DNA from 2 places in the Thalassorhabdus alkalitolerans genome. Region 1 is predicted to be linked to the other one. Evidence: predicted binding sites of a transcription regulator. Region 1 holds the regulator's gene; the other holds the start of a gene.
The links. Region 1 encodes Rex, which represses fermentation and respiration genes when NADH is low (regulators of the CRP and FNR family bind a similar motif). Its sites were predicted from a motif close to TTGTGAAATATTTCACAA; they were not measured.
Positions count from the first base shown of each region.

Region 1 (16,264 bases):
AGCGACATTACATCATTCCGCCCATTCCGCCCATTCCGCCCATGTCAGGCATTCCGCCGCCGCCGGCGCCTTCTTCTTCAGGCTTGTCGGCAATAACAGCTTCTGTAGTTAGGAACATTGCTGATACGGAAGCTGCATGTTGAAGTGCAGAACGAGTAACCTTGGTTGGGTCAACGATACCAGCGTCAATCATGTTTACCCACTCGCCAGTAGCTGCGTTAAATCCAACGCCGACTTTTTCGTTTTTCATGCGCTCAACAATGACAGATCCTTCAAGACCAGCATTTTGAGAGATTTGACGAAGCGGCTCTTCAAGAGCGCGAAGCACGATGTTGATACCTGTAGCCTCATCGCCTTCTGCATCAATAGCTGCTACTGCTTTATAAACGTTCATAAGAGCTGTACCACCACCGGATACAATCCCTTCTTCTACTGCAGCACGAGTAGAGTTCAAGGCATCCTCGATGCGAAGCTTACGCTCTTTCATTTCAGTTTCGGAAGCTGCACCAACTTTAACTACGGCTACGCCGCCTGCTAGCTTTGCAAGACGCTCTTGCAGCTTTTCACGGTCAAAGTCAGAAGTAGTTTCTTCGATTTGAGCCTTCAATTGATTCACGCGAGCAGAGATTTCACTTGGGTCTCCTGCACCTTCAACGATGGTTGTGTCGTCTTTTGTGATAACGACTCTTCCAGCGCGTCCAAGCTGAGAAATATCAGCAGATTTAAGGTCAAGGCCAAGGTCCTCAGTGATAACTTCTCCGCCAGTAAGCGCAGCAAGGTCTTCAAGCATTGCTTTACGACGGTCACCAAAGCCAGGTGCTTTAACTGCTACAGCGTTAAATGTACCGCGCAGTTTGTTCACAACAAGTGTAGCAAGAGCTTCGCCTTCTACGTCTTCAGCAACGATAAGGATTGGCTTGTTTTGCTGAACCACTTGCTCAAGTACTGGAAGAACCTCTTGAATGTTAGAGATCTTCTTGTCAGTGATAAGAATGTAAGGGTTATCCAGCTCAGCAACCATTTTGTCTGAGTCAGTAACCATATAAGGAGAAGCGTATCCACGGTCGAACTGCATACCTTCTACTACTTCAAGCTCTGTAGAGAAACCTTTGGATTCTTCTACTGTGATCACTCCATCGTTTCCTACGCGCTCCATTGCTTCAGCAATGATTTGGCCGACTTCTTCGTCAGCTGCAGAAATTGAAGCTACTTGTGCAATAGACTCGCGGCTTTCAATTGGCTTGGAAACTTTCGCAAGCTCAGCTACAGCAAGCTCAGTTGCTTTTTCAATCCCTTTGCGGATTCCCATTGGGTTCGCACCGGAAGTAACGTTTTTCAGTCCTTCTTGAATCATTGCTTGCGCAAGTACGGTTGCAGTTGTCGTACCGTCACCGGCAATGTCGTTTGTTTTGCTGGCTACTTCAGCAACAAGCTGTGCACCCATGTTTTCAAACGCATCTTCAAGTTCTACTTCTTTAGCGATCGTGACACCATCGTTAGTGATAAGGGGAGAACCAAATTTCTTTTCAAGTACTACGTTACGTCCTTTTGGTCCTAGAGTAACTTTTACAGCATTCGCAAGTTCATCTACACCACGAAGCATCGCACGACGAGCATCTTCACGGAACTTAATGTCTTTTGCCATAATAAAGACCTCCTATTAGTAAATTATGTAGGGTAAGCAGTGTTCAAGTCTTACCCAATAACAGCCAATACGTCACTTTCACGAAGGATAAGGTATTCTTTACCTTCATACTTCACTTCAGTCCCAGCGTACTTAGAGAAAATAACAGAGTTGCCTTCACTTACTTCCAGCTCTACTCTTTCACCATTCTCTGTTACACGGCCGCTTCCTACAGCTACAACTTTTCCTTCTTGCGGCTTTTCTTTTGCAGAATCAGGAAGTACGATTCCGCTGGCTGTTTTTTCTTCAGACTCGATTTGTTCAATGATAATGCGGTCACCAAGAGGCTTTAACAAGATAAACACCCTCCTTTAATATTTGTTGCATGAAGGCTGGAAGCCATCACGCATCCCTAACATTTTTAATTATTAGCACTCTGGTTTGTCGAGTGCTAATTCCAATTATAATAATAATCACTTGTAAGTTTTTTTGCAAGTACTGAAACTAATTTTTTCACAAATTTCCCTTAAACGTATTATTCATGGTAAAAAAACACACCCCTATATTATTCCTCAAATACATACCGTTAAACCTTTAAATGTACTCAAAAATCTTTAGACATTTTCCTCGTCTCCATGACACGGTTAGTTATAAGGTGCTCATTTCTCAAATGCTTTTCTCCCTTTTACGTAGGTTGCTTCTACTTCAAACTCATCATTTAAAACGGTAAAATCAGCATCTTTTCCTTCTTTTATACTGCCTTTGTAACTGTCTGCCCCTGCCTGCTTAGCAGGGTTGAGTGATGCCATTTGAATGGCTTCCTCGAAGCTGCATCCGCTGAATTCAATCATATTTTGTATGGCTTCATTCATGGGAAGGATACTACCAGCCAGAGTCCCGTCCTCCAGTCTTGCTTCCTTTCCCACGTATACCTCTTGCCCGCCTAGCTCATAAATCCCCTTATTCATCCCTTTTGCACGGATGGCATCAGTAATTAAAATAAGCTTATCAGCTTTTTTGACCTGGTAAATAAGTCGAAGCATATAAGGATCAATATGGACACCGTCAGCAATGATTTCAGCGGAAACGTCGGGATCCAACAGAACAGCACCGGCAGCCCCTATGTCTCTGTGATGAATCCCTCTCATTCCATTAAACAAATGGGTCGCATGGCTGATCCCTTTCCCAAAAGAACGTAACGCTTCTTCCCCGGTTGCATTGGAATGGCCGATAGATGCAATCACTCCATTCTTAAATAAGTGGTTTGTAAGCTCCTCCCCCTTCTCTTCCTCAGGTGCTAATGTGACAATGCTGATTTTTCCGCCAGCTGCTCCTTGAAATTCTTCAAATAATTCTATACTAGGAAGAACAATTTCCTGAGTAGGCTGAGCTCCTGCTTTTTTTCGAGAAATAAAGGGTCCCTCTAAATGAACACCCAACAGCTCTGCTCCTCCGGCAGCTGTTCCAGAGGAAAGGTTTATTTGTTGTAATGCTGAGAGGACCTTTTCCTTTCCTTGGGTCATGGTGGCCGCCAGAAATGAAGTAGTCCCTTCTGCAGGCAAGTTTTCCTGGATCGTTCGTATGGCCTCCTCCGTCCCGTCCATGAAATCCGAGCCGGCTGCACCGTGAATATGAAGATCGATAAAACCAGGAACCACTTTTACCGTCTTCTGAAAATGGAGAAGCTCTATGTCTTCCTTAGTAGAGAGGTGCTCCGTATTCCTGACTATTTCACTAATTCTTCCGTCTCTTATTATTAAAAGAGGGTTCTTAACCTTCTCTTCTTCTGCATATAAAACAGCATTTTGAAATAAGATGTTCTTGTTCATATTTTTCTCTCCCCTCTTTTTAGCCATTGCTGATGATTTAGTGACGAACGGGCCGTTTTACTCCTTTTATAAGAGCCATTATGATACAATATTCACTGTATTCATCGAGAAACATCATTTGTATGAAGGGATGACACAAATTTGAATAAACGCTACTGGTGGATTGTTATTACTTATATCCTCATTCATTTGTCAGGTATTATTGGTATCCCTCTTTTAATGGGATTAGGGTTTACAGATATAAACCAAATGGTCGCATGGTGGACGATCATCAGCTTTGTCATCGGGTTACTCATTATTTTATTGCTTCTTCTGCCAGAAAGAGGCTCCTCGCCACACCCTAATATGAGAGTAACAAGTAAAGGACATGCGACAAAATGGGCTATTATTGGTGTGTTTCTCGCCTTTATCGCTCAATATATAGCCATTTTAATTGAAACATACGCTTTGGGAATTGACCCGGGTTCAGAAAACACGCAAGAAATTCTTGAGATCGTTCGGATGATGCCTTTCTTTGCCATTATTGTTGCTTTGATTGGTCCGATCCTTGAAGAAATTGTTTTTCGAAAAGTCATTTTTGGGGCACTCTATAAGCGAATGAATTTCTTTTTCTCTGCTTTAATAAGCGCGCTTATTTTCGCTGTTGTACATCTGGACTTTGAACACCTTCTTGTTTATATGGCTGTTGGGTTTGTATTTTCTTACCTTTATGTAAAAACAGGAAGGATTATCGTTCCTATCTTAGCCCACGTCGCAATGAATGCTTATGCGGTGCTGATGCAGGTAGTGCTTGGAGACAGGCTTGAAGATATGCAAAGGCAGTTAGAGCAGATGCAAGGATTTATTGGAGGCTTATTTTTATGAGATTTTCCCCAAGATTTATGGGAACTATGTATATAGTGATTGGCATTATGTTTATCGTGTTAGCTGTGCAAAATGTCCGGGAAAATTCCTGGAATGTGTGGACATGGTTTTTTGCCGCTATTGCGGCAGTAGATATATTAGTGGGACTTCGTTTCTTCGGATTAAAACGTGCCGATAGCAAGGAATGATACAAAAAGCATAGCTCTGTACAGAGCTATGCTTTTTTTCTTTCTTCTTCTTTTTCTATTTCCATTTCTGCCTCTTTTGACTTCTTCCCAAGCATAAAAGCTGCCGGCACCGTCAAAAGAGTAAGGATGCCAATAATCAAAAACCCTTCATTAATCGCCTGCAGGCTTGCTTCTTCAATGGAAAAGCCATTTTCAGCAAAAAGCTGGGATCTCCTCACTTCAAAATAAATGGAGACAAAGACAATTCCGAGGGCATTGCTCATTTGTCTGAATACATTGTTCATCGCCGATCCCCTTGAAACAACCTTTTCCGGAATAGCGTTCATCCCGGCTGTGGTCGCAGGAATACTGGAAAAGCCCATTCCCACCCCTCTTACAGCCATCCAAAAGAAAATCCAGAACAAAGCTGTTTCCATAGACATAAATGCAAGGGCGATCGTACCGCCGCCAAGAATAAGGACTCCGGAAGTAACAATCCCCGTCGCTCCCCTGCGATCAAGTATTCTTCCCCCAATACTCATGAAGATTCCACTCAGCAGAGCTGCCGGTAAAAAGACTAAACCAGTGATGATCGCACTTAAACCATATACCTGCTGGATCAGTAAAGGAATTAAAAATATTCCTGCAAACAGACCAACGCTTGTAACCCCTGTAACCCAGATGCTGAGGGAATATGCTTTAATACGCAAAATAGACAGGTCAAGAAGTGGAAATTCCGCCCTTTTCTCCACCCTGACGAAAAAATAAATAGAAACCAGGCCCAGAAGAATCAAGGTCACGTTTAACGGATCCTGCAAATGTTCAAGAGAAGAGGTGTTTCCTAACGCAAACAAAATAGCTCCCACACCGAGAGTAACAAAAAGAAATCCCCAGCGGTCAAAGCGAATACCAGGATTAGTCGGCACTTCTTTTAAGTACATAGTTGCTACCACTAAGGCAAGCAAACCAAAGGGAACGTTGACTAAAAAGAGAAAATGCCAGGTTGCCATTTCAACAATTACTCCACCCAGAGTAGGACCTATCGTTGGCGCCATCATTGCAGCTACGCCCCATACTCCTGTAGCCATTCCTCTCTCTTTACGAGGAAATGCCTCAAAGATTAAAGCCATGGACAAGGGCATCATAATTCCGCCGGCAATACCTTGAATAGCACGAAAGAAAATAAGAACCTCCAGGGTCCACGAAAAGCTGCCCAGCAAAGAACCTAGAACAAATAACGAAAGCCCCATTAGATATACTTTTTTCTTCCCGAATTTATCTCCTAAATAGCCAGTAACCGGCATGGTCATTCCCATAGAAACCATAAAGATCGTAATGATCCACCCTGCAGCTACTGCATCTACTTCAAATACTTCCATGAAAAGAGGAATGGCAGGATTCAGCATGCTGTTATTTAAAATCATCGTAAACGTTCCAAACAGCAAGGATACAACAACCATCCATTTTCCAGATAATCTGTTCATAACTATTCCACCGCTTCGCTTCCCTAAATATCAATATTACTATACCACAGTTTCCACCATGTAAGCCTCGAACTTTCTCTCATCCACCATAACCCTGGCAGGTACACTCAATAAAAAAACCACACTCTATACGAGTGTGGTTTCTTATTTTGCTTGTCTTTCTTCATCCTCTTTTGCCCACTGCTCCATTTTTTCCTGTTCTGCTTTCAAGACTTTCTTATAAGAAATTCTGGAAATAATAATGCTTATTTCATAAAGCAAAAACAGCGGCAGTGTCACCATGACGTGTGACAGCAGCTCCGGTGGAGTAATAAAGCCTGCAATGACCAACAGGACAAAGTAAGCAATTTTCCTTATCTTTCTTAGGTAAGCTGGAGTAACAATCCCAAGCCTTGTTAAAAACATGACCACGACTGGCAGCTGAAACAAAAAACCAAATGGGATCGTCAGCTTAAACAAGAAAGTGAAATATTCATTGATCCCATATTGCTCAGTAATATTCAACGTAGTAGCTAGCCTGCTTACAAAATCTATGACAAAAGGAAACAAAATAAAGTAAGCAAATGCAAGTCCACCAAAAAACAATAAGGTTGAAATTGGTATATAAGAAAGTGTGGCTTTACGCTCTTTTTCTAATAAACCTGGACTGACAAACGCCCATAATTGGTATAAGAGAAATGGAAATATTAGGATGAGTCCTGTTAAGAATGCAAAGTTTACGTAAACCATAATCGGATCCGTCAGCTTAAAAGCATTCATTGGAAAATCTTGGGCCTGAGGGGTGCTCTGCAAATACCCGATTAACACCGGAGCTAGAACAAATCCTCCAATCATCGCCACGAGTAGCAAAACCACAATCATGATCACACGTTTGCGAAGCTCTCCAATGTGATCATAAATGGACATATCGTTCTGTGACATTACTTTCCCATCCTATCTATTACTTTTCCTGATTAGCTTCTTCCTTCTTCTTGCTGTTATCATCATCGTCAACTAACCCTTTTGTAGCGCTCTTAAATTCTCTTAATGTATTACCTGCCGCTCTTCCAAGCTCAGGCAGCTTTTTCGGACCAAAAATCAACAGTGCTACTAATACGATTAATGCAATACTTCCCGGACCCAATGGCATAGGGGGTCACCTCCGCTTATAGTTGTTCCTCTTTTTCTTCAAGAGGATAGTTTTTTAAAAAGTAAATCAAGGACTGTAGTTCTACCGACAAATCAATATGATGAACCCTTATGTGCGGCGGCACAGTTAACCTTGCAGGAGTAAAATTCATGATACCTTTGATGCCCGCTTCCACAATTCTATCGGCTGTTTTTTGAGCGACAGCCACCGGCACAGTTAAAATAGCAACTGTGGCATCCAGCTCCTGAATGGAAGCGATATCTTTCATATCGTCAATCTTCACTCCACTGATTTCATGTCCTATAATATCATCATTCACATCAAATGCGCGAATAATTTTCGTGCTGTCATTCTTAGAAAAGTTGTATCTTAATAGTGCAGTGCCTAAATTTCCCACGCCAATCAAAACGACATTCGTCTGCTCGTCCTGTTCGAGTGTTTTTCGAAAAAATGATAGAAGATAGCTTACATTATAGCCATACCCTTTTTTCCCGAGAGCGCCAAAGTAAGAAAAATCCCTGCGAATCGTAGCAGAATCAACCTTCACTGCCTCACTTAATTCTGTAGATGATACACGCTGCTTTCCTGAAGTATGGAGGTTCTCCAAAAACCGGTAATATAAAGGCAGGCGCTTTGCTGTTGCTTGCGGTATTTTATGTTGATCTATGTTCATAGCAGCCTCCAACGTATCTTTCATTCTTACGAGAGTAAGTAACTCTTGCACCGCCGCTACTTATAAACTGCTAGGCTGGGTTGGACCTGCCGTTCACCTTCCTTATTGTACAACATTTCATTCTTGAATGTAATGGGAACAGAACTTCCAGGCGACATAATTCACGAATATGTAAAAAAGATTGAGCCAGCTCAGACCGTTTCAATGTATCTCTCTCTTTTTGCAGGGACCTAAATAAGATACACTAAAGAGAAGTGAAACATGATTGCCAATTCTATAGCAAGGATGAAGAGACATGATATTGTTGCAATGCGTGAACCTTACCAAATCGTTTGGAGCGGAAACGCTCCTTGATAACATAAAGCTTGAAGTAAAATCAGGCGAAAGAGTTGCTCTCGTTGGAAGAAACGGAGCCGGAAAGTCGACCCTTTTAAAAATTATCTCAGGACAGACTTCTTATGACAGTGGGGAGATTATTACCCCAAAAGGAATTAGAATGGGCTATCTTGCCCAGCATACAGGTCTTGAATCACAGCGGTCTATCTGGGATGAAATGCTCTCCATTTATACGGAGGTCATTCAAATGGAGAAACAAATCCGCCGCCTGGAAGAAAAGATGGCCAACCCGGCTGTGTACGAAAACAATGCCCAGTATGAAAAGATACTAAAAGAATACGACGAACTCCAGGTAGAGTTCAAAGAAAGAGGCGGGTACCAATACGAAGCCGACATCCGCAGCATTTTGTCAGGTCTAAACTTTGCCTCCTTTGACTACAGCACCCCGATTTCAAGCTTAAGCGGCGGGCAAAAGACCCGCTTAGCATTGGGCAAACTCCTTCTTTCCAAGCCAGAGCTTCTTATTCTTGATGAGCCCACAAACCACCTGGATATCGAAACCCTGACGTGGCTCGAACAATACTTAACCGGCTACAAAGGGGCGATTTTGATTGTCTCCCATGACCGCTACTTTTTGGACAAAATCGTTCATAAGGTATATGAGGTAGCATGGAAGGAAGTCACACTTTTTCAAGGAAATTATAGCTTTTACCTTGATGAAAAAGCAAAACGCTATGAGCTTGAACAAAAGGCATTTGAAAAAAACCAGGAGGAAAGAGCCCGCTTAGTGGATTTTGTCCAGCGTAATCTTGCCAGAGCCTCCACCTCCAAAAGAGCACAAAGCAAGCGAAAACAGCTTGAAAAAATGGAAAGCCTCAGCCGCCCGCTGGGAGATGAGAAATCAGCCAAATTTTCCTTTGATATCGACCGGCAAAGCGGGAATGAAGTAGTAAAGGTAAATAATTTAACTGTATCCTATGATGGCAGCAAGCCTCTTTTCACTAACCTGAATCTGCAATTAAACCGCAAGGAAAGCGTTGCCCTCATTGGTCCTAACGGTGTTGGAAAAACTACTTTATTAAAAGCAATTATCGATAAAGTCAAACCTTCAGATGGTACGATTTCTTTTGGGAGCAAAGTTACAGTCGGTTATTACGACCAGGAGCAGACCCAGCTTACTTCGAATAAGACCGTCTTACAGGAATTATGGGATGAATACCCGTTAACAAATGAAAAAGACATCCGCACTGTTTTGGGTAATTTTTTATTTAGCGGAGATGATGTGCTTAAGCACGTCTCTGAACTAAGCGGCGGTGAGAAAGCTCGTCTTGCCCTTGCAAAGCTGATGATGAAAAAGGCTAACTTTCTAATTTTTGATGAACCTACAAACCATTTAGACTTAGATAGCAAGGAAGTGTTGGAATCAGCGCTTCTTGACTACCCGGGTACTCTTTTATTTGTGTCTCACGACCGCTACTTCCTGAATCGGATGTCTACGCGAATAGTTGAAATGACCAGCGAAGGGTTAAAAGACTATCTCGGTGATTACGATTACTACCTGATGAAAAAAGAAGAAGAGCGCCAGCGAGAGGAACTGCGCAGTCAAAGAGAAGCATCTTCCTCTTCTCAAGAGGAGCAGAATGGTTCGGATAAAGAATCTTATTTTCTTGATAAAGAAGCAAAGAAACGAGCTAGAAAACGAAAAAGAGACATTGAAACAATCGAAAAAGAAATTGAGGACTTGGAGCAGGAAATTGAAGAGATGGAGAATAAGCTCCTTGACCCTGAAATCTATGAAAGTCATCAAAAAGCACAGGAACTTCAGGAAAAAATAGATACATCCCGACTGAAAGCCGAAGAACTTATGGAAAAATGGGAAGAACTTCAGCTGGAAGAGGACCAATAAAACACTTAATCAAAAAGAAGCGCAGAAGGATCTACGCTTCTTTTTGCAGTTTCCAAATTAATGCTCCGCATATGAGAAAAAACATAGAGGTGGCTGCGGCTGTAACACCAGAATCATTTAACAGCAAAAGAAATATAGAACCAGCAGCTCCCCCTTTAATGACCACTTTGTCTCTGTCATCCCAAAGCTTGAATTTCCCTTTGATTAAGAGCAGCGCTGCTACAACATAACTTGTGACAAACAATGTGGTCCAATTTGAATAACGAAGTATTTTTAAATTCATCTCTGCTTTTCTTATCATGATCTCCAGTATATAAGAAAAGTTTCCCCCTTCAAGCTGTCGGAAAGCCTCTCCTATGTGAGTGACAGGACCTGCAAGCTGCACAATCTTTAAAAAAGAAAGAGCACCGATCAACGCTCCTCCTGCCAGGGCCAGCTTCTTTAGCTTTCCTGCTGAAGGAAATAACAGCTGAAAGAAAAGAAAGCTAAACATTAATCCAGCTGACAATGTGGCACCTGCATTTGAGCCAAGAAAGGAGGCTCCCAGGAAAAACAGCGTCAGGATTGCCAGAACCCCCCCTGCCTTCCAAAACTTTTTACGCAGACAATAATGAATAATAAACAAGGCAGAGATAACGTAAAAACCAGCATATTCATTGCCAATTCCGTAATACCTTGCCCCTATTAACGGATCATAACCAAGATAAGATCGCTGCATAAGAGGCGAACCTAGAAGCAAATCAAACGAAACCATGATAAAGAGCAATAAAGATGACAGCCAGACTCCCTTCTCAGACCTCACAGCTAAAAGAAGACCCGTTAAGAAAGACAGCAGGAATATAAGGCCCACATACCAATAGAAAGAAATGGACTTAAGCAGGACAGGGGTAACTAAAAACCAAAAGGGTGAACTCATTCCTCCAAGTAGCACCCCTGGCAGCAAATACCTTGCTTTAGATGAATCCTCTCTTTTTTTCCACACGTAAAGAAATGAACTAAACAAAAGAAAAGCCAGCAGAATTATATAGGATAAAAGGACTTCAGGTCTTGTTGAATAAATAACAGCCAGCCAGTCAAAATGAGTAAACATGGCTTCCCTGCCATCCTCTTCCCCTTCTGTTTCCTTTCTTGTCAAGGGAGTGCCTGTAAGCTCTCCTGGAACCTCAATTTGAAAATAAGATAGAATAGTCGGCACAATGTCTACATTGGAAGAGATAAAAGGCTGCCTTGTCGTGTGAGAATACAGTGGCAAGCCATGCTGCTGGCCCTTTTCCCACAAAGCTACCGGTGCTATCCGGTACCCTTTATCATTTAATTCCTTAGGCACGGTAACACCTAGCACCATAAAATTTTGCTCGTTATTCCTTAAGGTAAGGAGAAAGGTTTGCAGCTCTTTTCTAAGCTGCTGTTGATAACTTCTTTGCCAGGAGGGATCCATCTTTTCTTTATCCTTATGAAAACGGTAGAATTCTCCCCATTCTATTACGCTAAATGACTTTTCGTTTTCTTGGCGTGTCTTCTCCAGCCACTCGGTTAAAGCCTCACGATCAACCTTCCAGCCTCCAGGAGCGTGAGGAACCTTTACCATTCCTTCCTTAAGCTGTCCCCTTGCCTCCCCTTTTTCATTCATTGTAAATAAAGAACCATATCTTACTTTTTTCTCTTCATAGTCACTGGTCCCTGCTACATTTGTCATAATTCCGTTCTCTTCTAACAGACCTCCTAACAAACCAGGTTTAGAACCAAATGATTCAAGGGTATTCTTTTTAGAAAGACTGTGGATAAGTGGATGAATAATAGAGGAAACAGGGGCAGTTCCTTGAAGCTTTCTATATTGTACTTCTGCGGAAAGGCTGCCTGTGGATAAAACCTTTTCCCCTCGATTATATGCATTCCACTCAGCCACACCTGTTCCTCTGGCTCCAGTACTTAATGTGACAGCTTCATTTATGTATGAAGAAGGCCCGGCTGCTTTTACATTTATACCTGTCATTGAAACTTCGTCCCATAAACTTTCATTATCAGCTGAAAGAAACTCTATGTCTTCAAGAGACAGTTCCGGAACAACTACGAGAGTGAGATGGTCCCCTGAAATACTTTTGGCAGAAATTGTTGTCGATATAAGGCAGGTGCTTAACCATAGGCACAGAATACTTATGTGGACAAATTTAACTCTCATATTTACAAACAACCTTATCTTTGTTAATTTTCTAACATATCCACACTATCCACATACTTATCAACAACAGTATACCCATCTAAAAAGGGTTTTTTTCATTTATACACAAACTTCTCCACTTATCCACAGTTTAATCCGTACACATCCAAAAGTCCCGTATATAAAGTTATTCACTGATTTATCCACATTATCCACAGTTGTTTTTTCAACAGCTTTTGACAAAAAAAGACCCTCCCTATGATAAGGGAAGGCCAGGCTCTCCATTCAAATCCAGTTTTGCAAACTTGTTGCTTTTCCATCCTGTATACGCAGCTGCACCAATCATGGCTGCATTGTCTGTGCATAGCTTTAAAGATGGAATCCTTAGCTCTGCTTCACTGTTTTCTAATGCTTTTTCCAATGAATCTCTTAACCCTTTATTAGCAGCCACTCCGCCAGCTACAACAAGCTGCTTTACATTATACTCTTCTGCAGCTTGTTTCGCTTTTGTAACAAGAACTTCCACGACACTGGCCTGAAAACTAGCGGCCAGGTCCTCAGGCTTTACCTCTTCACCTCGTTGTGACGCATTGTGAAGAACGTTGATCACTGCTGACTTTAACCCGCTGAAACTAAAGTCATATGACCCTGTTTCCAGCCATGCACGGGGCAGGTCAATATTGGCTTCCCCTTTTGCTGCAAGCTTATCTATTTCCGGTCCCCCTGGGTACGGCAGTTTCAAAGTGCGAGCGACCTTATCATATGCCTCTCCCACTGCATCATCCCGAGTTTCTCCAATCACTTCAAAATGCCCGTCTTCTTTCATGTATATAAGTTCTGTGTGCCCTCCTGAAACTACAAGAGAGATAAGAGGAAACTCCAGAGGTTTCTCCAGCTGGTTTGCATAAATATGACCGGCTATGTGATGTACCGGGATTAAAGGCAGACCATGAGCAAAAGCAATCGCTTTTGCAGCATTAACCCCAATGAGCAATGCGCCAACCAACCCTGGTCCTGCAGTCACAGCCAAAGCATCCAAATCGCTAAATGTGAGATTGGCTTCACTCAAGGCTTCCTCCACTATAAATGTAATTTGTTCCACATGATGTCTTGATGCAATCTCCGGGACCACTCCCCCAAAGCGCTTATGGCTCTCGATCTGAGAAGACACTACGTTTGAAAGTACCTCTTTGCCTCCCTTAATCACAGCAGCAGCCGTTTCGTCACAGCTGGTTTCAATGGCCAGTATGATTGGAGCATCATTTTTCGTTAATTGATTGTTCATGTAAATTCACCCACATCACTAAAGCATCCTCGAGATTATCCGTATAATAATTTTTACGGATGCCTCCCGGCTGAAAACCATATTTTTTATATAAAGACTGAGCAACATGGTTTGTTACTCTTACTTCAAGACTCATACGCAACGCTCCATAGGACTTTGCCATTTCTAACGCGTTAGCTAAGAGCAGTTCCCCTATACTCTTTCCTCTATGATTGGAATGGACTGCAATATTCGTGATATGAGCATCATCTATCACCACCCAGACACCACAATAACCAACAATCTCCTCTTCACAATCGGCTACAAGATAATGAGCAAATTGATTAGATGTCAGCTCGCTTTCAAATGCAGCCCTGCTCCACGGAAGAGTAAATGAATCCTGTTCTACCTCCAGTACCCCCTCTATATCCTCTACCGTCATAAACCGCACGGATACCTTCTCACCCATTCGTCTTTCCTTTCTGATCAGCAAGCCACTTCTTCTCAGCTTCCGCAAGCTGAATGTACTCAGGGACAAATTCGTGAACAGATGGACCCGACTCAGCTTTTTCACCCAACGCTAACAGTTCACCAGGACGGACGGAATTTTCCTGCATGGTACCACACAGAGCTTTATCCCCAAGGGTGTACTCAATCAATTCACGGTGCTTTTCTATATCCTGACTTAAAAACAATACGTCCTTTTCTGTCTTTTTGAGTCCCTGCAGCCAATCCTCCATTAATGTAATCCGGTCTTTTTCCACCATTTTGCTCTCACCATGGCTGCCCTGGTAAAGCCCGGTGTACACCTGTCCCCGGCGAGCATCTATAAATGGGCAGACCAATCCTTGAAAATGCTTCCCATTTTGAGCCAGTATTTTCAAGCTGGATATCCCTACGACCGGGATATGTAATGCCCAGGCCATCGACTTGGCAGTGGTCACTCCTATACGAACCCCAGTATAGGAACCAGGTCCTTTTGCTACAGCAATTCGGTCCAGTTCGTTTGTCTTTATGGAGGCTTCTTTTAAAAGGTAATCTATAGCTGGCATCAGCCTGATAGAATGATTCTTCTTAAGGTTCGTTATTACCTCTCCTTTGATTTCTCCCTCAGCAGAAACCCCTACCCCAAGTGTATATGTTGTTGTATCTATAGACAGGATCTTCATTTCCCCTGCAGCTCCTTGCTTAGTTGAATATATCTCTCCCCATAAGGGGTAAAAGTAAATGTCCTTTGTGTATCGCTGTCTCTTCTTATTATAATATCCAGAAAGTGATCAGGGAGCTGTTCTTTAATAATTTCCGCCCATTCAACTACCGTGAGGCCCTCACCTTCAAAGTATTCCTCAAAACCCAGGTCTTCTCCCCCTTGTTCTTCTAAACGATAAACGTCCATATGATACAAGGGAAGCCTGCCCTTATACTCCTTAATTATGGTAAAAGTCGGACTGTTTACCACTCGTTTCACTTCCAGCCCTTCAGCAATTCCTTTTGTAAAGTGTGTTTTTCCCGCTCCTAAATCTCCTGAGAGGGTAACGAGATCACTTGGCTGCGCAGCACGGCCCAGGCGTTCTCCTAACGAAATGGTTTCCTCAGGTGATCTAGTGATAAACGTAAAGCTTTCAGCCATTACCCTCACCAACTTCCCTTACCTTTATGATTTAAAATGATTGTAGCCTTTTTTATTAAGACGAACCAGTCCGTTCTTCTCTTTTTTAAGCCACACTTCCCCACGGCCTTCTTTCACGGTCCCAATCTTATATAAAGAGAGGCCTTCTTTTTTCATCGCTTCCGATAGCAGCTCCCAATCGTTTTCCCTAACCGTTCCTACAAGCTCAAAATCTTCACCACCAAACAGCATCCATTCAAGCCGCTTGGCCGTATCTACACTCTGCAGTTCCTGGGCAATAGGGAGACTGCTTTCATCCAGCTCTATGGAAACATTACTCGCTTCAGCAATTTCATGCGCTTCGCTGCCAATTCCATCACTTATGTCATTCAATGCTCCCCTAGTATTCAAAGAATTGATCACCCTTGCTTCTTCCACTTTAGGCCGCGGACGTTGGTGAGCTATCGTCAGCCGTTTTTCTCTTGCTGTAAAGTGCGCGTTTCTTGACCTCTTGAGCAAAAGAGCAAGTCCTGCCGCTGACTTCCCAAGAGAACCTGTGACAAACACTATATCTCCAGGCAGAGCATTTTTTCTTAATAGGCGTTTTCCAGCTTCCACACGGCCGGTAACCGTAACGGAGATCACTAGTTTATCGGTAGTGGAGACCGTATCACCGCCAATTAAGTCCATTTTGTACCCCTCTGCCAAGGATGACATCCCTTTGTAAAGCTCCTCCATTTCTTCCTCCGACCAGTCAGAAGGAATCGCAACAGAGACTAAATAAAAGACCGGCCACCCTCCCATCGCGGCTACATCACTGATATTTACGGCCAATGCCTTGTGCCCTATATCAAATGGGGAGAGAGTAGTCTTCTTAAAATGCACATCCTCTACCAGAGTATCAACACATATAATTTCATCATAAGATGCATCGGTTTTATAAACAGAAGCATCATCGCCAATACCTTCAAGCAAATGGCTTTGATAGTGTGATTTTGGCTTAATTTTGTTTATCCAATCAAATTCATCATGAATCATAAGGTCACACTCACTATTTCTTAAGGTTAGATGTCCGCATAACAATCCTAATCTCATTCTTTCCAATATTAGAAATGTCAACGGTAATATCATTGAAATCATCCATTTTCTTTCTACAGTGTAACGTATTCTTTTGGAAAATTCACTTCTCGATAGCCGTTTGCACAAAAAAAGCAAAACAAT
Region 1 covers NZ_JBHSOZ010000008.1:4,665-20,928, reverse strand. Annotated here, with positions in the region: gene groL (chaperonin GroEL) at 8-1,645, opposite strand; gene groES (co-chaperone GroES) at 1,696-1,980, opposite strand; gene nagA (N-acetylglucosamine-6-phosphate deacetylase) at 2,284-3,453, opposite strand; gene ACFPU1_RS13800 (CPBP family intramembrane glutamic endopeptidase) at 3,595-4,317, shown strand; gene ACFPU1_RS13795 (YdiK family protein) at 4,314-4,505, shown strand; gene ACFPU1_RS13790 (MDR family MFS transporter) at 4,532-5,968, opposite strand; gene tatC (twin-arginine translocase subunit TatC) at 6,113-6,889, opposite strand; gene ACFPU1_RS13780 (twin-arginine translocase TatA/TatE family subunit) at 6,909-7,097, opposite strand; gene ACFPU1_RS13775 (redox-sensing transcriptional repressor Rex) at 7,114-7,770, opposite strand; gene ACFPU1_RS13770 (ABC-F family ATP-binding cassette domain-containing protein) at 8,066-10,012, shown strand; gene ACFPU1_RS13765 (alkaline phosphatase family protein) at 10,044-12,191, opposite strand; gene tsaD (tRNA (adenosine(37)-N6)-threonylcarbamoyltransferase complex transferase subunit TsaD) at 12,427-13,455, opposite strand; gene rimI (ribosomal protein S18-alanine N-acetyltransferase) at 13,430-13,903, opposite strand; gene tsaB (tRNA (adenosine(37)-N6)-threonylcarbamoyltransferase complex dimerization subunit type 1 TsaB) at 13,896-14,603, opposite strand; gene tsaE (tRNA (adenosine(37)-N6)-threonylcarbamoyltransferase complex ATPase subunit type 1 TsaE) at 14,600-15,064, opposite strand; gene thiL (thiamine-phosphate kinase) at 15,089-16,174, opposite strand.

Region 2 (16,264 bases), on a different contig from region 1:
TCGTACCTGATTCTCATCCCTTTGCTTCGTTATCTTCCATTTCATATGATCAACTGCTTACAGAGCCCCTTGTTTTGTTTAAAGAAGGGTATTATCAGCGAAACATCATCCATAAAATTGAGCAGGCAACAGGCAGATCCCCTCATATCGCTTTTGAAACCAATCAAATTTCAATGGCTAAATCATTAACCCGTAAAGGGTTAGGAATAACGATTTTTTTAAAAATGGTTATTAGTGAAGACAGCGACCTTGTTGGAATTCCGTTTGAAACCCCTTTTTCTCTTACCCTTGCACTCTCACACAGGAAAGGGACATACCTTTCTAAAGCAAATAAAGCTTTTTTATCGTTCTTGGTCAATCAGCATGTAAATCATTGAAAAAAGAGACAGCAACACAGTCTAAAGAGAAGAGCCCTCACCTAAGTGAGAGCCCTTTTTGGTTTCAGTATTCTAATGGGTGGTTGTTCAAAGGTACACTTGCACGCACCTAAAGGCTTCAGCTAACCGGTGATGATCATCCCGGTCGATTCTCAGCTCTTCCTTTCCCCAGGCGTCTCGTGATTTTTGTACAAGCAAAGACAAATCTATTACCAGAATCAAGTCGTTTTGCCGGTGGTCCAGCCTGTAAACTTCAAGAGAATGATGTTGCTTTTGCCGCTATCGATCTAGTGGAAGACATGCGGGATGAAGCATTCAGTGGTTTTCTGCTTTAATAGTCTGTATTCTACCTAGTGTTTGTTATCTTCCCGTTCCAAGTTGTCTGAAGGTCCGAAAAATTCAAAGTGAGTTCTTTCTTCCGGTACTCCCCATTCTTTCAGTATAGAATACATGGCTTTCATAAAAGGCAAAGGTCCGCAAAAATAGAATTCTGCGTCTCTGCTTACTGCAAGAGAATTCAACCACTCTTCGTCAATAAAGCCTTCTTTATCGTATACCTTCTTCTGTTTGTCAGATTCATTTGGTAATTCATAGCAGAGGTAATATGAAATCTTCTCGTTTCTATCTGCTGTGTCTCTGATCTCCTGATCAAAAGCATGCACGCTGCTGTTTAGAGCAGCATGGATGTAGGTAATGTCTTTTGTTGGTGAATCTTCTGCTGCAGTCTTGAACATGCTTACTAATGGCGTCTGCCCTACACCACCACTTAAGAAAACAGCTGGCCGACTGCTTGCTTTGTCGAAAAAAAAGTCTCCAGCCGGGGCGGTAAGCTCTACCTTATCACCAGGCTCAATCGAATGGTGCAGGTAATTGGAAACAATGCCAGCAGGTGTTTCCCTTCCATCCTCTCTTTTCACGCTGATACGATAATAATGCCTGCCAGGCACCTCAGATAAACTGTACTGACGAATATGATTATATTCTTCTTCCTCTATTATTGCCTTAACGGAAACATATTGGCCAGGCCTGTAGGAAGCAAGACGTTCTCCATCGGCCGGCTGAAGATAGAAAGAGGTAATGACTTCGCTCTCTTTAACCTTATCGATAACCAGAAAACTTCTAAAGCCTTCCCAGCCCCCTGCCTGATTTTCAGCCTCTTCATACATTTCTTTCTCGACTGCTATAAAAACGTCAGCAATCACACTGTACGCCTCTCCCCAGGCATCAAGAATTTCGTCGGTAGCTGCCTCTTGCAGCACATCTTTCATTGCAATAAGTAAATACTTCCCCACAATCGGGTAATGTTCTGCTTTTACTTGCAGGCTTCGGTGCTTATGGGCGATTTGTTTCACAACTGGAAGAATTTCATCTAATTTGTCTATATGGGCAGCCGCCGCATAAATCGATTGGGCCAGCGCTCTCTGCTGCTTGCCTTCTGATTGGTTCACGTGATTAAACATATGTAACAGTTCAGGATGATTGGTAAAAAGAAGATGATAGAACTGTTTCGTTATAGCCTCCCCATGTTCTGCCAGTACAGGAACTGTGCTTTTAATAATTGCTATGGTTTCCTCACTTAATTTGTTTTTTGCAGTCATAGAATCCCCCTCCATTTAAATATGTATTTGAAATGCATATTTAAACCTTTATTTTTATTACAACATTAAAACTGTTTTTTAACAATGAATATTCTCTTTATTATGTTAAAAAGCAGGTGAACAGATGATGCTTATTTCCTGATAATTCCTGAAAATCCACCTTTCAAGACTACTTCATTTCTCTGATTCCTGCATGAAAACGTGGAAGAAATAACATACTTCTTCTCTTCCTCTGATAATTGTTCTATTTTCACTTTACATTCGATGACATCATTTGTGTAAACCGGCCTGATAAATTCAAAGTTCATATTCCGGGCCAGCACGTTATGTTCTCCTCCTACTTTTGTTGGCAGTGTAGCAGTTAACAAACCCTGGACAATTAAGCGTCCCTCTTCATCGGGATGAATATGGTGGCTTCCTTCATCACCTGAAATTTCCGTAAATAAACGTACATCTTCCGTTGTAAAAAATTTTTTAAACGTAATAACATCACCGACCTGTACCATCTTCCATATCCCCTTCCTTTCCTTGTTCCCTCCCTTTACAATTACGCTGTAATCTCTTAATTTCCTGCTCGCACAGGACTGGAAATCCGGATAAGCTCTTGAATCCTCTACTTGTTCTACTTCTATTTTATGACCTTGCACGCAAGGTTTTCTTCAGTTTACAATAAATGAAAATACTCATACGTACGGAGGACAGAAGTGAAATCTTTATATGTAGTACTATTTATTGCATTACACCTTCTCCTTATCCCTGAACAGGCCCATGCCAGCACTGCTCAAGATCAGGATATTACGTTAGAAGATATACTTACCCTTGAAGAACCGTTTGCCGATAACGACTACAATGGAAACGTGGATCACTCTCTGCCTTTTGAATACCGGCCAGGCTCCACTCCAATACTTATCACAGCTCCCCATTCAGTTGTTCACCTCCGTGAAGGGGAGGAAAAAGCAGCTGAAATTTATACAGGGGCCTTAGGCTTTCTTCTTCATGAGAAAACAGATGTTCATTACTTGTACTCTACAAAAAGGGCTGAGGATGCTAATTATGCTGAAGGCGGCTTATTTAAAGAAGCAATGACACGCATCATTTCCCAATATGATATCCAGTTGGTAATAGACCTCCACGGAGCAGGACGGGATCATGATTTTGATATTGATCTTGGAACGGTGTATGGAAAATCTCTTCATTCCGGGAGAGTAGAGGAGTTTATGAATCTTTTTTCAAGGCATGGCATTACTGATGTCAGAGAAAATGACACTTTCCCTGCAGAAAACCCTGATACAATTACCCACTTTTCCTGGGCACAGTTGGCGACTCCTGCTGTTCAGGTAGAGATCAATCAGAAGTATCGTGATCCAAGAGATAATATAGGCGCCTTCTTGCAAGTGTACAACGGTCTTGCCGATATTATAAATTCTCATTCAGTTGCTGCTGCGTTATTGTCGAATCAGTCCGGATCCATACCCTTTTGTGGAGGCCACAGGGTAGAAACGGCTTTGTGGAAAGCTGCTCCTAAAGAAGGATTTCTTTCTCCTCCACCGCCAATCTGTAGACGCCTGCTGTAAGCCTTTAAACTCTAAATTATTATATTAATATTGGGCAATGCCATCATGATTCACACTACCAAAGTCTTTATGTAATAGAATCGAAAAAAGCTGGAAGGCATCCTTTTACGTAAAAAAACAAGCAGACCGTTGAATATAAAAAGGACAACAGTCTGCTTGGAAACTTAGATGCTACCATCTTTTATTTCGTTGGCATGTCCAACGCTACATCAGCTTTTTTGAGATCATGCTCTACTTGCTCTTTAATATCATACGCATGGTACATATCATTCTCGATCATATAAGTGGCTATTTTATGGTGAAGGTCAATTGCGTCATTTAATTGTTTTTTTAATACTTTATGGATTTCAGGACTGGCGGTTTCTGTGATTGCAACAGAATAGCTTCTCACTGCAGCCTTAGCAGAAACAAGCATGTCAGTAGCAATCACCTCATCTGTCATTAACTCTTTATTATTCAATTTATCTAAAATACTTGCCATTTTAACACCCTCCTTACTTTGCCTCTTCTAAAATACCTTTTAACTCACTAATTGCATCCTGGGAGATTTTTGCATCTTCTTCTAATAGTTGTTTAAGCTTTTTATCAGAAGCAAGCCCTTGCATCAGGGAAGACTTCGCTGCACAAGCAGACTTAACAGTTAATATTTCATGCACTTCCAAAATTTCATGTTTAGCATAGGATGACTTTGCCACATTTCCACCTCCTAAGTTTAACTACAATAATGGAATTACCCGATCCTCGTTTGCTTAAACCCTTAACGGTGATCGGGGCCAGTAGTTTCTCTCGTTACTGGCTCAGTTTCGTGCAATCACTTCTTTCTTTTGCTTTCTTTCAAATTAAATTAGAAAAAACGGATGCTTTTCGCCTGGATGCCATTTACAATCTTAAGGTTCAAGTTTGAAATGGTCGTTGCCATTTATCTGTCACTTCTCTTTTATTAAATTTAAATAAGCGTGGAACGATTCCTCGTACCACGCTTATATTACTTTTTTCTCCTAGGAAACAACCCAGTTCTTTGCTTCTTGTTCCTCTTCCAAATCAAAGGAACGGACATTGGCTCCTGTGAGCTTATCCATACCTTTTGCCGCTGCCTTTAGTGTCTTCTGATCTCCGACAAGAGCATATTTTTCAATTTGTTTTAAATCATTATCTTTCAAAAACTTAACGCGGTCATTTAAGGTTGAAACGTCTGCCCCTTCCAAATCAGGCACTCTGACAAATATCCTGATACTCTCATATTCATCCATTTTCCTTTCAACCTCGTCTACAAGCTCTTTATACTCATCTTCTGTAACCTTACTGTCAATTTCATAGGCAAGAATATTTTCAGTACTCCATTCGAGTTTCTGGTTCACGGCTCTCACCTCTTTTAAAATATTAATAGTACTTCTATTTCACGATGACAGAGGATGTAATCATGAAAAATATAGATTTTTGAACTATTTGTGAAGAAGATCACAAACATGGATTCGTATGTTATGCTGGAAAAGCAGTTCAATAATAAAACAATTTCATTGAGGTGAATTATGATCAATAAATACTGGATCACAGCAATCGTGCTGTTAGGTCTTTTTTTTACACCGTTTTTTGCTGACGCACATGTGAAATGGTTCACAAATGAAGAACCAGTAAAAGAATCGATAGAAAACATCATTACTCCATTTTTTATGTTTATGACGATTTTTACTGCCTTTGTCCTTGCTATTCTCCCCCAAATCGTCCCAAAAATGATGAAATGGGATATTGTTCAGAAGATAGATAATAAGATGGATGATTACAGAAAGTACAACATGAGTATTTTGCGGTACGGAACAGCGATTGTTCTAATTATTCAAGTCCTTTCAGGGTCATTGTTTGCTCCTGAATTGCATCAACAGCCGAATTGGTTCCCGGTCCTTGCCTGGATTGCAATTATCCTCCTATTTGTCCCAAACTTCCTGGCAACAAAAACAGCCGCTGTGATCCTTTTAGGAATGTTCAGTATCGTAGTATATGACTTTGGAATCTTCCACATGCTGGACTATGCTTTCTACCTGCCTATATTCATTATATTTCTTATTGCAGGCACAAATTACGAAAAGTGGAGTTTTCCGTTTCTTTATTTAGCCACAGGATTGTCTCTATGCTGGGTAGCTGTGGAAAAGCTTGTATACCCATCTATGACGATTGATATTATTGTTAACCATAATGTACCGACCTTTGGGTTTCCGCCGGAAATCTTCATTGTCATGGCTGCGTTTATAGAATTTATTGTGGGGTATCTTCTTGTAGTCGGGATCTTAAACAGGCTTCTTGCCATAGTCCTTACTGGAATTTTCATGTCCACAACGATGCTGTTTGGCGCTCTTGAATTAGTTGGACATGCGATGATCCACATTATCCTCGTTCTCTTTATTATTGAAGGGACCTCTTTTTACCGGCCGCCTGTTAAGATTCACAAAACCGTTATTGAACAAATGATCTTTGTTTTCTTAAACTTCATCTTTGTGCTGGCGACCATTCTGCTCATTTATTATCGTTTTGCTTAAAAAAACTCTGTAAAAGGCTGCAGTTGATCTGCTGGCGGCTTTCCCTTGCTTCACTCCTCCCTTTCCATCTGAAAAGGGAGGAATAAAATGAGGGCCTAACCGTCTTACACCAACACCTGCCTTTCACAGAGTTATACAAAATTAATGATTAGGTGGTATCTATTGATCTGGCATTCATGATTATTTTCTTAGGTAAATCGGGGAACGTTTCATTTCATCATCTGTCATTTTAAACTGATGGCTTGTACATAATTTTTCCTCGAGTCTTTCACAAATGTCACGTTCATTATAAGCACAGACAGAGACTACTTTCATCTCCCTAACCCCTTCATCTGCCAAATGTTCAAAGGAAGTGATCTTAGAAGCAATGTCATCTCTTGCGCCCCATTCCACATGAGCCCAGGTTCGCACTGTCCGATTTTGGTCCAAATGAGGAGACAACTTCCTGGCAAATGTAGAGATAATAGAGGGCACGTGGAAATCCTCACTTATATAGTAAAACTCAAAGTTGCTGACAAAACTTACATCTTTCCAGTCCTCAGGAGACAAACAGGCTTTCAACCTCTCATTCAGCTTCACAGTAATTCTCTCATTTCTTAATAAATGCAAGAGCATTGTTAATATACTTCTCAGTATCTTGAAACACGTACAAAATATGACCGTCGCCCTGCTGCAAGTCTAACTCTGCTTCCTGCAATTTCCGCACTTTTCTCCATCCCCTCTTATGCCATTTTTTTCACCAGGGTCCTAAACCACTTCTATATTTATATTTTACACAATATTCCAAAAGTTATAAATAATTAATTTAAACTATTTTTTATTTTAGACTGAATTATATCTGGCTGTTGGTTCTCTTAAATAGACATTTTAAAACTTACCTCAAGCTCCTACTATGCAATCCAAGTAAAGGTGCCTTCTTTCTTCATAAAAAAAAGAAGGCACCTATTCATTGCTCCGTCAGTATTCGAGGACCATTCGCCGTGATGGCAAGAGTGTGCTCATACTGGGCTGAAAGAGACCCATCAGTCGTTCTTGCCGTCCAGCCGTTTTTATCGAGCTTGCTCATCCACTTTCCCATATTAACCATCGGTTCAATCGTTATAACCATGCCTTCCTTCAATCTCTGACCTTTGCCCGGAGAACCAAAATGGGGAATTTGTGGTCCTTCATGGATGGTAGGCCCTATACCATGGCCGGTAAAATCCCTCACAACAGAAAACCCCTGTTCCTCTACGTATGATTGAATGGCATGCCCAATATCACCAATCCGATTACCTGATACAGCCTTTTCAATCCCTTTGTATAAAGAAGTTTTTGTCACTTCTAATAGGTGCTTCACTTCTTCAGAAACCTCACCCACTTCATATGTCCACGCTGAATCAGCCAGTCCCCCATTCAGGTTCACAACCATGTCTATTGTCACAATATCCCCATTTTGAAGAGGCTTCTTCCGGGGAAACCCATGGCAGATTTCATCATTAATGGAGGCACACGTAGCATACTTATATCCCTGGTACCCTTTTTGTTCTGGAGTGGCCCCGTGCTTTTTTAAATACTTTTCTACAAACTTGTCAATCTCATGTGTAGTAATCCCCGGTTTGATGAGCTTTGCAAGCTCTCTGTGGCAGGAGGCTAACAGCTTACCTGCCTCTTCCATTTGCTTAATTTCTCTTTCTGACTTTAAGGTAACCATCTTCCTGTCTCCTTGTTTTCAACATGTTCTTATAGTATATGCTTCCTTACATTACGTTGCTTCTTTTGTTTGAACTAAGGATATTACTGAATTCGTGTTTTCAATAAGGATAGGGCCTGATCAATCTCTTCTTTTGTTGTAAACCTTCCCAGGCTGAAGCGCACCGCTCCCATCCCCCTTTCTTCTTCTACTCCCATGGCCCGGAGTACAGGGGAAAGGTCGACACTTCCAGCGTGGCATGCTGAACCTGTGGAAGCTGCAATTTCAGGCACAGCCTGAAGAACATCCTGGCCTGCACGATGGTGAAAGTTTACATTCAATGTATTGGGAAGAAGGTGATTGAGCTTTCCATTTAACGATATGTCTTCTCCAAACGAGGTTTTTAATTCTACCCAAAAGTAATCCCGAAGCTTCTTGATACGCTCCTGTTCTCCCTCACTGCGTTTGGCCAGTTCACATGCCTTACCAAGTCCAGCAGCAAGAATTACATTCTCCGTGCCAGCTCGTTTGCCCATTTCATGGCCCGCTCCATGAACCAAAGACTCAATCTCAATGCCTTCCCTGATATATAACGCTCCAATACCTTTTGGAGCATACAGTTTATGACCTGCCAGACTGAGGAAATCCACTTGAGCATCCTGGACATCGATAGGGACCTTGCCTGCCGACTGAGCTGCGTCAGTATGAAAATACACTTGACTGCGTTTGCAGATCTCACTGATTTCTTTGATAGGCTGAATCATGCCAGTTTCATTATTAGCGTGCATCACTGTCACAAGTATCGTATTCTCCGTTATTGCTTCCTCAATGGCAAGCGGGTCTACTCTGCCCGTTTCATCCACAGGAACATAGGTTACATCCGCCCCTTCACCCTCAAGAAACTTGCACGTATTTCCGATAGCCGGGTGTTCAATGTTTGTTGTAACAATATGATTGCCTTTATCTTTACTAGACTGGAGAACCCCTTTTAATACATGGTTATTAGATTCCGTCCCGCCGCTTGTAAAAATAATTTCGCCTGCTGTACTGTTGATCAGCCCTGCCACTTGCTTTCTTGCTGTTTCAACTGCCTTTTTTGCTCCCATGGCTGCATAATGGGAAGCGGACGGATTTCCGAAATGAGCGTCCATCAAGGGCAGCATCGCTTCTTTGACTCCGGGGTCAAGAGGAGTGCTGGCATTATAATCTAAATAAATGTTTTCCATATCTACTCACCTTTTAATTAAATTCTTCCTTAGCTGGGAAATTACCAAATATGTATGTTTCTTTATTTTAATCATATCAAAGTGTAGAAAAGAATTCACAGCAAGCAGCTTTTTTCCTCCCCTTCCAGCAAGGAAAACTGTTTTTTCGTGTTTCCTTAACGAACAAAAAAGAGACTGCTCATTGGCAGCCCCCTGGCAGCTTATGCATCAAAATGATCATCAGGATGGAGGTTGTTCTGCATAAATTCCTGCACTTCTTCTATCTGTGCAGGGGTAGCCGCCGCTGTCTTGTACCATCCTTTTCCTTCCATTTGCTCAAACAATTTATACTGATTCACGCTGCACGTATCAAACCATTGATGGTAAATTTCCCGAAGCTCCCCGTGGCTTGTCTCTAATAGGGTATTGCTGATGCTTCGGCACCGGCCTTTTTCAAGTTCTAAACAAAGCTGCACTAATTCACGATCCGTAAGCCCGCGGCCCTCAATATTATTAGGCATAACGAACGCCTCCTTTATTGAACCATTCTGGATTTATTAAAATACTGAGACAAATCGGCAATATTGAACTGATGCACTTCAGCAAGGTCTTCGAGCATGGAGCGAAGATCATGATCGCTGCATTGAGCAGCACACCAGTTCATTGTCTTTGCAATAATCTCCTCTGCGCGAATTTCATCTTCAATAAATGCAAGCTCTTTGGTTGTCAGTTCATGTTTCATCACTCTTACCCCTCTCTTGCTCATAATATCTCCTAGGTAGTATTTGTCTTTCTTTCCTCCTTATCCATGGAAACATTTGTTGTCAGTTTTTTACGCCCGTTCGCTGTCTCAGCTGCCTGAGGACAAGCTTTTTCCAAAGAGAAAAAGGAAGAAACCTTCGAAGAAGAATCATGCCTTGAATCCCTTTACCAACCTGTACCCGGAAAGGAACTTTCTTTCTTGTTGCTGCTTTATAGACTGCCTCTGCCACCATGTGAGGGTCTTGAAAGGAATTTTTTCTTGCCAGGATATCTGAAACCAGGGCCTCTTCCTTTCTGTTCTGCCTGCTCTTTTCTTTTCTCTTAGACCATTGTACTGATCCTTTTTCCCAAATATCGGTTTGAAAGGAGCCGGGCTCAAGTAAAAAGGCTTCAATACCAGTACCTTCCAGCTCGTAGCTTAACGACTCTGTCATGGCCTCTAATGCATGCTTAGAGGCCGCATAAGGGCCAATTACAGGAAAAGGAATGATACCGCTTACGCTGCTTATGTTGATGATCCGTCCTCCTTCACTTTCTCGCATAGAAGGAAGAACACCCTGCGTAACTGCTGCCACGCCAAATACGTTGGTTTCAAATTGCTGTCTTAACTCCTCTACTGGAAAATTCTCCAAATAACCTGCTGCAGCATACCCTGCATTATTAACAAGGACATCGATCCTTCCTGCTTCCTTAATCACAGCCTTGACTTCTTCTTGAATGTCAGTGCTTGTAACATCAAGTTTTTTAAAATGTATGTATTCAAGCATCTTCAAGTCCTTTGCCCGAACATACAGTGGTGAATTTGCTTTCTCATTTCTTATGCCGGCAATGACTTTCCACCCCTTGCTCGCAAACAGCAGGGCCGTTTCCATTCCAATCCCTCTCCCACTACCGGTAATAAGCACTACCCTCTCTGTCATAAATATCCTCTTCTCTTTATTATTTTATGCCTGTAAAGAAAAAGACGTCCTTTCCAGGACGCCGTTACGCTCTATAATTAATGTCTTGTCGTTTTTAAATATGATTTCGCAAGATTTCTCACGTCAGGAGACCAGCATGTCAACGAAGACGTCATCGCTTTTTCAACGGTTTCCACGCCTTCTTCTTCATAGTAATCGAGAAGCTCCTCACCAAGGTCGGCCTGCTCTACAAACGTAACGATGGCATTCACCAATTGGTCAGCATCATCGCCCTTTGCTTTTACGTTCACAATCTCTCCTACACGCACAGTGGTTAAAAGAGACATCATCCCTAGAATACTTTTTCCGTTAGCCATCTTTTCCTTCTTTTCAAAAAACAAATCACTGTCATACTGCTCATTTAAATGTACAAATTCAACTACCTTATGAACGCTCAAGCCTCTAAATAACGACAAACTTTCCTGCCGCTCCATTGAGATCATTCTCCCTTCCATGAAATCCATACCCATTATAAGCCTAAATTCTGGGTAATTCTACCCTTTCGTAAGGAATGTTCACAGAAGAAAAACATTCTAATTATTACGAATTGACCAATAATTATTATAGTTCTTTACTATAGCTGAAGAAGCTTTTGATGAATGATTTCTATATTTACAAAATAGGATGAAAAGGGTACGTTTCATCACGGGTCATGGGAAGGAGTATTCAAATGGCAATCAGACCTCCCCTTCTACAAGCGGGTGACACAATCGGCCTTGTCACCCTAGGCAGCCCTCAGGATGCTGCTTTAACGAATGAAAGGGCACAGTTTCTCACAGATATGGGATTTAACGTTCTCTTTGGACAATATGTCTATAGCTTTGAAGGGATCACCGCTGCTCCTGCTGAAGCACGAGCCGAAGACCTCATGAACATGTTTGCTAACCCAGAAGTGGATATGATCCTCCCTACAAGAGGGACGACTGGCGTACAGACAATTCTTCCTTTTCTCGACTATAACTTTATAGCAAATAACCCTAAAATTATAAGCGGCTATAGTGATATAACGGTGTTGCTGAATGCCTTGTATCAATTCAGCAATCTCGTTACCTTCCATAGCCTGCTCCTTATTGATTTTCGCCCCGGCACTCCAGCCTATAATTATGATCAATTTTTTGAGGCCGTTTCTACTCTTACAGCTCCTAGACCCATCCTAAATCCTCCGGGCATGCCGCTGATCAGCCTTATATCCGGGAATGTCACAGGACCAATGGTTGGTGGAAATTTAACCTCGATTGTCAACACTCTTGGTACTCCTTATGAAATTGATACCAGCAACAAAATTTTATTTCTGGAAGAAATAAATTCTCCTACCACTATCGTTTTTCGGCACCTCATTCAACTTGCGATGGCAGGTAAATTTAACGACTGTTTAGGAATCGTAATGGGAGAATGCACAAACTGCCCGGTTTCCTATGGAGAGACGTACAATGATTTAATTACCAGCATCATCGCTCCGTACGGAAAACCATTAATGACCAACCTCGCTACAGCTCATGGTACGTATAAAGCGGCCATACCAGTTGGAGCCACAGTAAATCTTAATACCATAAATAACACTCTAACCGTTACCGAGCCCTCGGTTTCTATCTAGGAAGGCCGAACTTCCTATGAGACAAATTGGTACACTCCGAGACCGATTAGAAGTATTCCTGGCAAAAAGCTCAGCCGCTTCATCCATTTGATTCGAATGAGGAAAAAACCAGCTTTTTCACCTAGTACAAAAAACAATACACTGCATACCGCCACAACTGCTGAAGTCAGCAGCAATGAATACTCGAAAATAGCCGCCGTAATTCCTGCCCCCAATGCATCAAGAGATAATGCAAAGGCCAGAAACAGTCCTTCCTTCCAATCAGATAATTGGTGTTCTGGTGCTTCACTTTCACCTTTTGTATGCTCCGTAGCATGACTCCTGTATATGTCACGAAGGCTAAATAGACCAATCACTATAAATAAAAGGCCGCTCAGCATGGAAACTCCTCTATCGGGAAGCAGCATACGAAGCCCTTCACCAAATATGCCAGCTATCAAACAGGCTCCAAAAGCCATAAGGCCGATGGCCCCGAGAAAATACGGCGGGATATGCAGTTTCCTTATGCCATAAGCTGTGCCAACGGTAAGGTTGTCCAAAGAGACAGCTATCGCCAGCATGATAATTGAAAGTAAAGCCATGGGAAACGTTCGACTCCTATCCGTAAATGATGATCGCAGAAAAAACCCGGTGCTGTCACCGGGTTTTTACCTATCTGATGTGTAAATTTCAGTGTTATTTTTATTGTGTAAAAGGAGTTTCTCTTCTTCCTCACTGCTAATATAAAGATTTTGGCTGGGCAGTGCAATTTCTACTCCTTCTTCTTTTAGTATATCCATAATCTTATAGTTGACTTCTTCTTTAATATTATACCAGTCTACCCATCCGGTAGGAATGGTATAGAAATAGATAAAGATATTTAAAGAAGACTGTCCGAAGTCACTAAAGCGGACCAGAATTAGTTCTTTATCTATCTGTGGGTGAGACTGAAGGTAATTGTCAATTCTTGCCACACAATTTTGCAGTCTTCCTTTTGGAGTAGAATACTTTACTCCAATTGTGAAATCAATACGCCGAACCTCCATCTCGTTCCAGTTGGTAATGGGTTCATGGGCAAGAGTGGAGTTCGGAACAGTAACAAGAGAATCTTCAAAGGTTCGTACCTTGGTACTTCGAAACGATATATCCTCGATAAAACCTTCGACGGTTGGTGTTTGAATCCAATCACCCTTTTTAAATGGACGCTCGGTAATAATAATGATACCGCCAAAAAAGTTTCCAATGGTATCCTGAGCAGCAAGAGCAAAGGCAAGCCCTCCAAGACCAAGACCGGCAATAAAGCCGTTAATATCGTAATCCAGCTCAAAGGCCACGACAGTAAGTGTCAAGGCAATAATGATAAAACGAAAGAGCTTGGACAGGAAGGGCACCATCATACTGTCTTCGCCCACATCAATTTTCTTTGCCATATTCGTAAACAAATACGACTTGGTTGAAAAATAATTATACAGTCCCCATCCGATCGTGATGATCACTAAACAACGGTAGATGGTAGTTACGGTTTCCATTAAGCCTGGTGATAGAGGAAGATATATCAAAGCCACATATATCCCTAGCACAGAAAAGAAAAAGCGCAGCGGTTTTTCATAGGATAATAGTAAATTTGTAAATAACGGCGTCGGCGTTTTGCTGAAGAGCTTGATAATCAAACGAAATAAGTATTTAGTAAATAAATCCCTAAATAAATAGATAAGAACAAAGATTAACACAGCAATCCCAATATCTACCCATGGGAGATTTATAAAAAACGATTGTATATCATTCCATACATTCACTGGTGTGCCTCCTATTTCCATTCAGTGATTCCTGTAAGCATAGTATATCGTATCATGCTTATTTAAGCTTTGCTAACCCACAATTTTACTATTTCTGATATATCATGAGCCCCTTCTTCTTTTCCCGGTATTTATTGCAAGTAATCTCTGGCCAGGAGCAGTGGTTTCAGATTGTTACCTCAGACTGATACCTACTTCAATTTTTCTATAATCCAATGTGACTACATATAACTAGCAATATGTAATAAAAAACAGCGAATCCAGAAGAGGATCGCTGTTTTTGTTATGCGGAACATCATATATTTTTTGAATTTAAAATAAGGAAGTATCCTTTTCTAGGTTCGCTCATACACTTTCTCTCCATTAATGAAGGTCGCTTCCACCTGGCTCATGTAATGAAAAGGATGATTGCTCCAAATAACAAAGTCTGCATCCTTTCCAGCTTCCAGTGAACCTACCCGATCTTCAATTCCAAGGTGTCTTGCCGCATTCGTTGTGATGCTTTGAAACACTTTTTCTTCTGAAAGGCCTGTTCCTGCTGCTTTGGCCGCTGAAGTAATTAAATATTCGATGTTTACAACTGGATGGTCCGTTGTAATAGAATAGCAGATCCCATGTTTATCAAGCTCAGATAACGTATGCCAGCCTTTATCTGCAAGTTCTACTTTCGATTTTGAAGACATTGTTGGTCCGACAGATACCATTACTTCATGCTCAGCAATATATTCAGCAATCTTGTGGCCATCAGTACAGTGCTCAAGTGTAAGGCTAATATCAAATTCCTTTGCTAAACGGAGTACTGTGACAATATCATCTGCCCTATGAGCATGAATCCGAAGAGGGATTTCTTTCTTAAGGACTTTTGCCAGCTGCTCCATCCCAAGGCTGCGCTCCCTTACTTCACTATTATCCTGTTTGCGAATATAATTATCCGCCTGAATAAATGCTTCCCTGAAGGCTGCAGCGATTCCCATTCGTGTTACAGGCTTTTTTCCATGGGAACCATAGACAGTTTTTGGGTTTTCCCCAAACGCAGCTTTCATTCCGGAAGGACTTTGGATGACCATTTTATCTACAATCGTTCCTGCCGTCTTTAACGTACACATCTCACCGCCAATGACATTGGCACTTCCTGGCATCACCTGCACAGTGGTCACACCGCTTTGTCTTGCCTGCTCAAATCCTTCTTCTAACGGATTAATCCCATCGATAGCACGCACAGCCGGTGTCACGGGATCGCTTGTTTCATTAAAGTCCGCTCCCGGCTTTCCTACTCCTTCTTCATGCACTCCCAGGTGTGTATGGACATCTATTAAGCCTGGCGTTATGTAACGTCCGTTCAGATCAACTCTTTCATAGTCAGCAGGAATTTCTGCTGATGAAATTATACCCTGGACCATTTCCCCGTTAACAATTAGTGTATCTTTTCCATCCACTGTTCCTTCACCATTTATAATGACAGCATTGGTATACGCCGTTTTCACCAAACCACGCCTTTCTTTTCGGAATGTGTTTCGTTCTCCTAAATAGATATTATACACACCTCTTCTTTTTTCTTATGAAAAAGTTATTACATATTGACAACAATTAAGGAACATTGTAAATTATAATAGTCGCAGATATTCCTAACACGTTCCGTTAGCTCAGTTGGGAGAGCGCCACCTTGACAGGGTGGAGGTCACTGGTTCGAGACCAGTACGGGACACCATACATAAACTACTCAACCCCTTGGATTCCATGGGGTGTTTTTATTTTTAAAACTAAGCTGAGTTACTAGGACTTCCTCGCAACCCTCATGGTCCATCAAACAATCGATCGTTAACTTAATGAAAAAAGACAGGTTTCCCCTGTCTCTTCATCCTGTATTCTCTTCTTTTTCAATAACCTCCATGGCTATTTTCCGTTCCGCTTTAAAGAACATTTTTTGTATCCTTTTCTCTATCATTTCCCGAATTCTCATAAGGTTCCCTTCTCCTACAAGAATGGTGTGAAAGATTAATAACGTCTCATCATCTTCTTCATCGATATCCAGCATAAGCATTTGGAATTCACCCGATTGCTGCACCTGCTCTGATACTTCCTGAACAGTCTGTGAAATATTAATCGGTCCATCCCAACCCTTTTTGCGGAAAGTTTCTTCATACACCACGTATAAACTTCTCGCCTGTTTATAAAAGTATAAAGAATCTGCTTTTTGTATAGTAAGGCTGTCGGCAG
Region 2 covers NZ_JBHSOZ010000003.1:700,896-717,159, forward strand. Annotated here, with positions in the region: gene ACFPU1_RS06140 (LysR family transcriptional regulator) at 1-377, shown strand, start outside; gene hmpA (NO-inducible flavohemoprotein) at 728-1,975, opposite strand; gene ACFPU1_RS06150 (hotdog family protein) at 2,107-2,481, opposite strand; gene ACFPU1_RS06155 (N-formylglutamate amidohydrolase) at 2,680-3,549, shown strand; gene ACFPU1_RS06160 (spore coat protein) at 3,731-4,030, opposite strand; gene ACFPU1_RS06165 (hypothetical protein) at 4,044-4,244, opposite strand; gene ACFPU1_RS06170 (SpoIIAA family protein) at 4,548-4,907, opposite strand; gene ACFPU1_RS06175 (DoxX family membrane protein) at 5,079-6,080, shown strand; gene ACFPU1_RS06180 (MEDS domain-containing protein) at 6,261-6,659, opposite strand; gene map (type I methionyl aminopeptidase) at 7,027-7,773, opposite strand; gene ACFPU1_RS06190 (cysteine desulfurase family protein) at 7,857-8,978, opposite strand; gene ACFPU1_RS06195 (spore coat protein) at 9,179-9,478, opposite strand; gene ACFPU1_RS06200 (hypothetical protein) at 9,493-9,723, opposite strand; gene ACFPU1_RS06205 (SDR family NAD(P)-dependent oxidoreductase) at 9,782-10,639, opposite strand; gene ACFPU1_RS06210 (HPr family phosphocarrier protein) at 10,717-11,112, opposite strand; gene ACFPU1_RS06215 (S66 peptidase family protein) at 11,349-12,272, shown strand; gene ACFPU1_RS06220 (manganese efflux pump) at 12,287-12,853, opposite strand; gene ACFPU1_RS06225 (mechanosensitive ion channel family protein) at 12,920-14,047, opposite strand; gene ACFPU1_RS06230 (amidohydrolase) at 14,383-15,531, opposite strand; tRNA gene ACFPU1_RS06235 (tRNA-Val) at 15,680-15,755, shown strand; gene ACFPU1_RS06240 (hypothetical protein) at 15,903-16,264, opposite strand, start outside.
Region 2: the regulator Rex is predicted to act here: its motif matches at 4,996-5,013, upstream of ACFPU1_RS06175 (DoxX family membrane protein).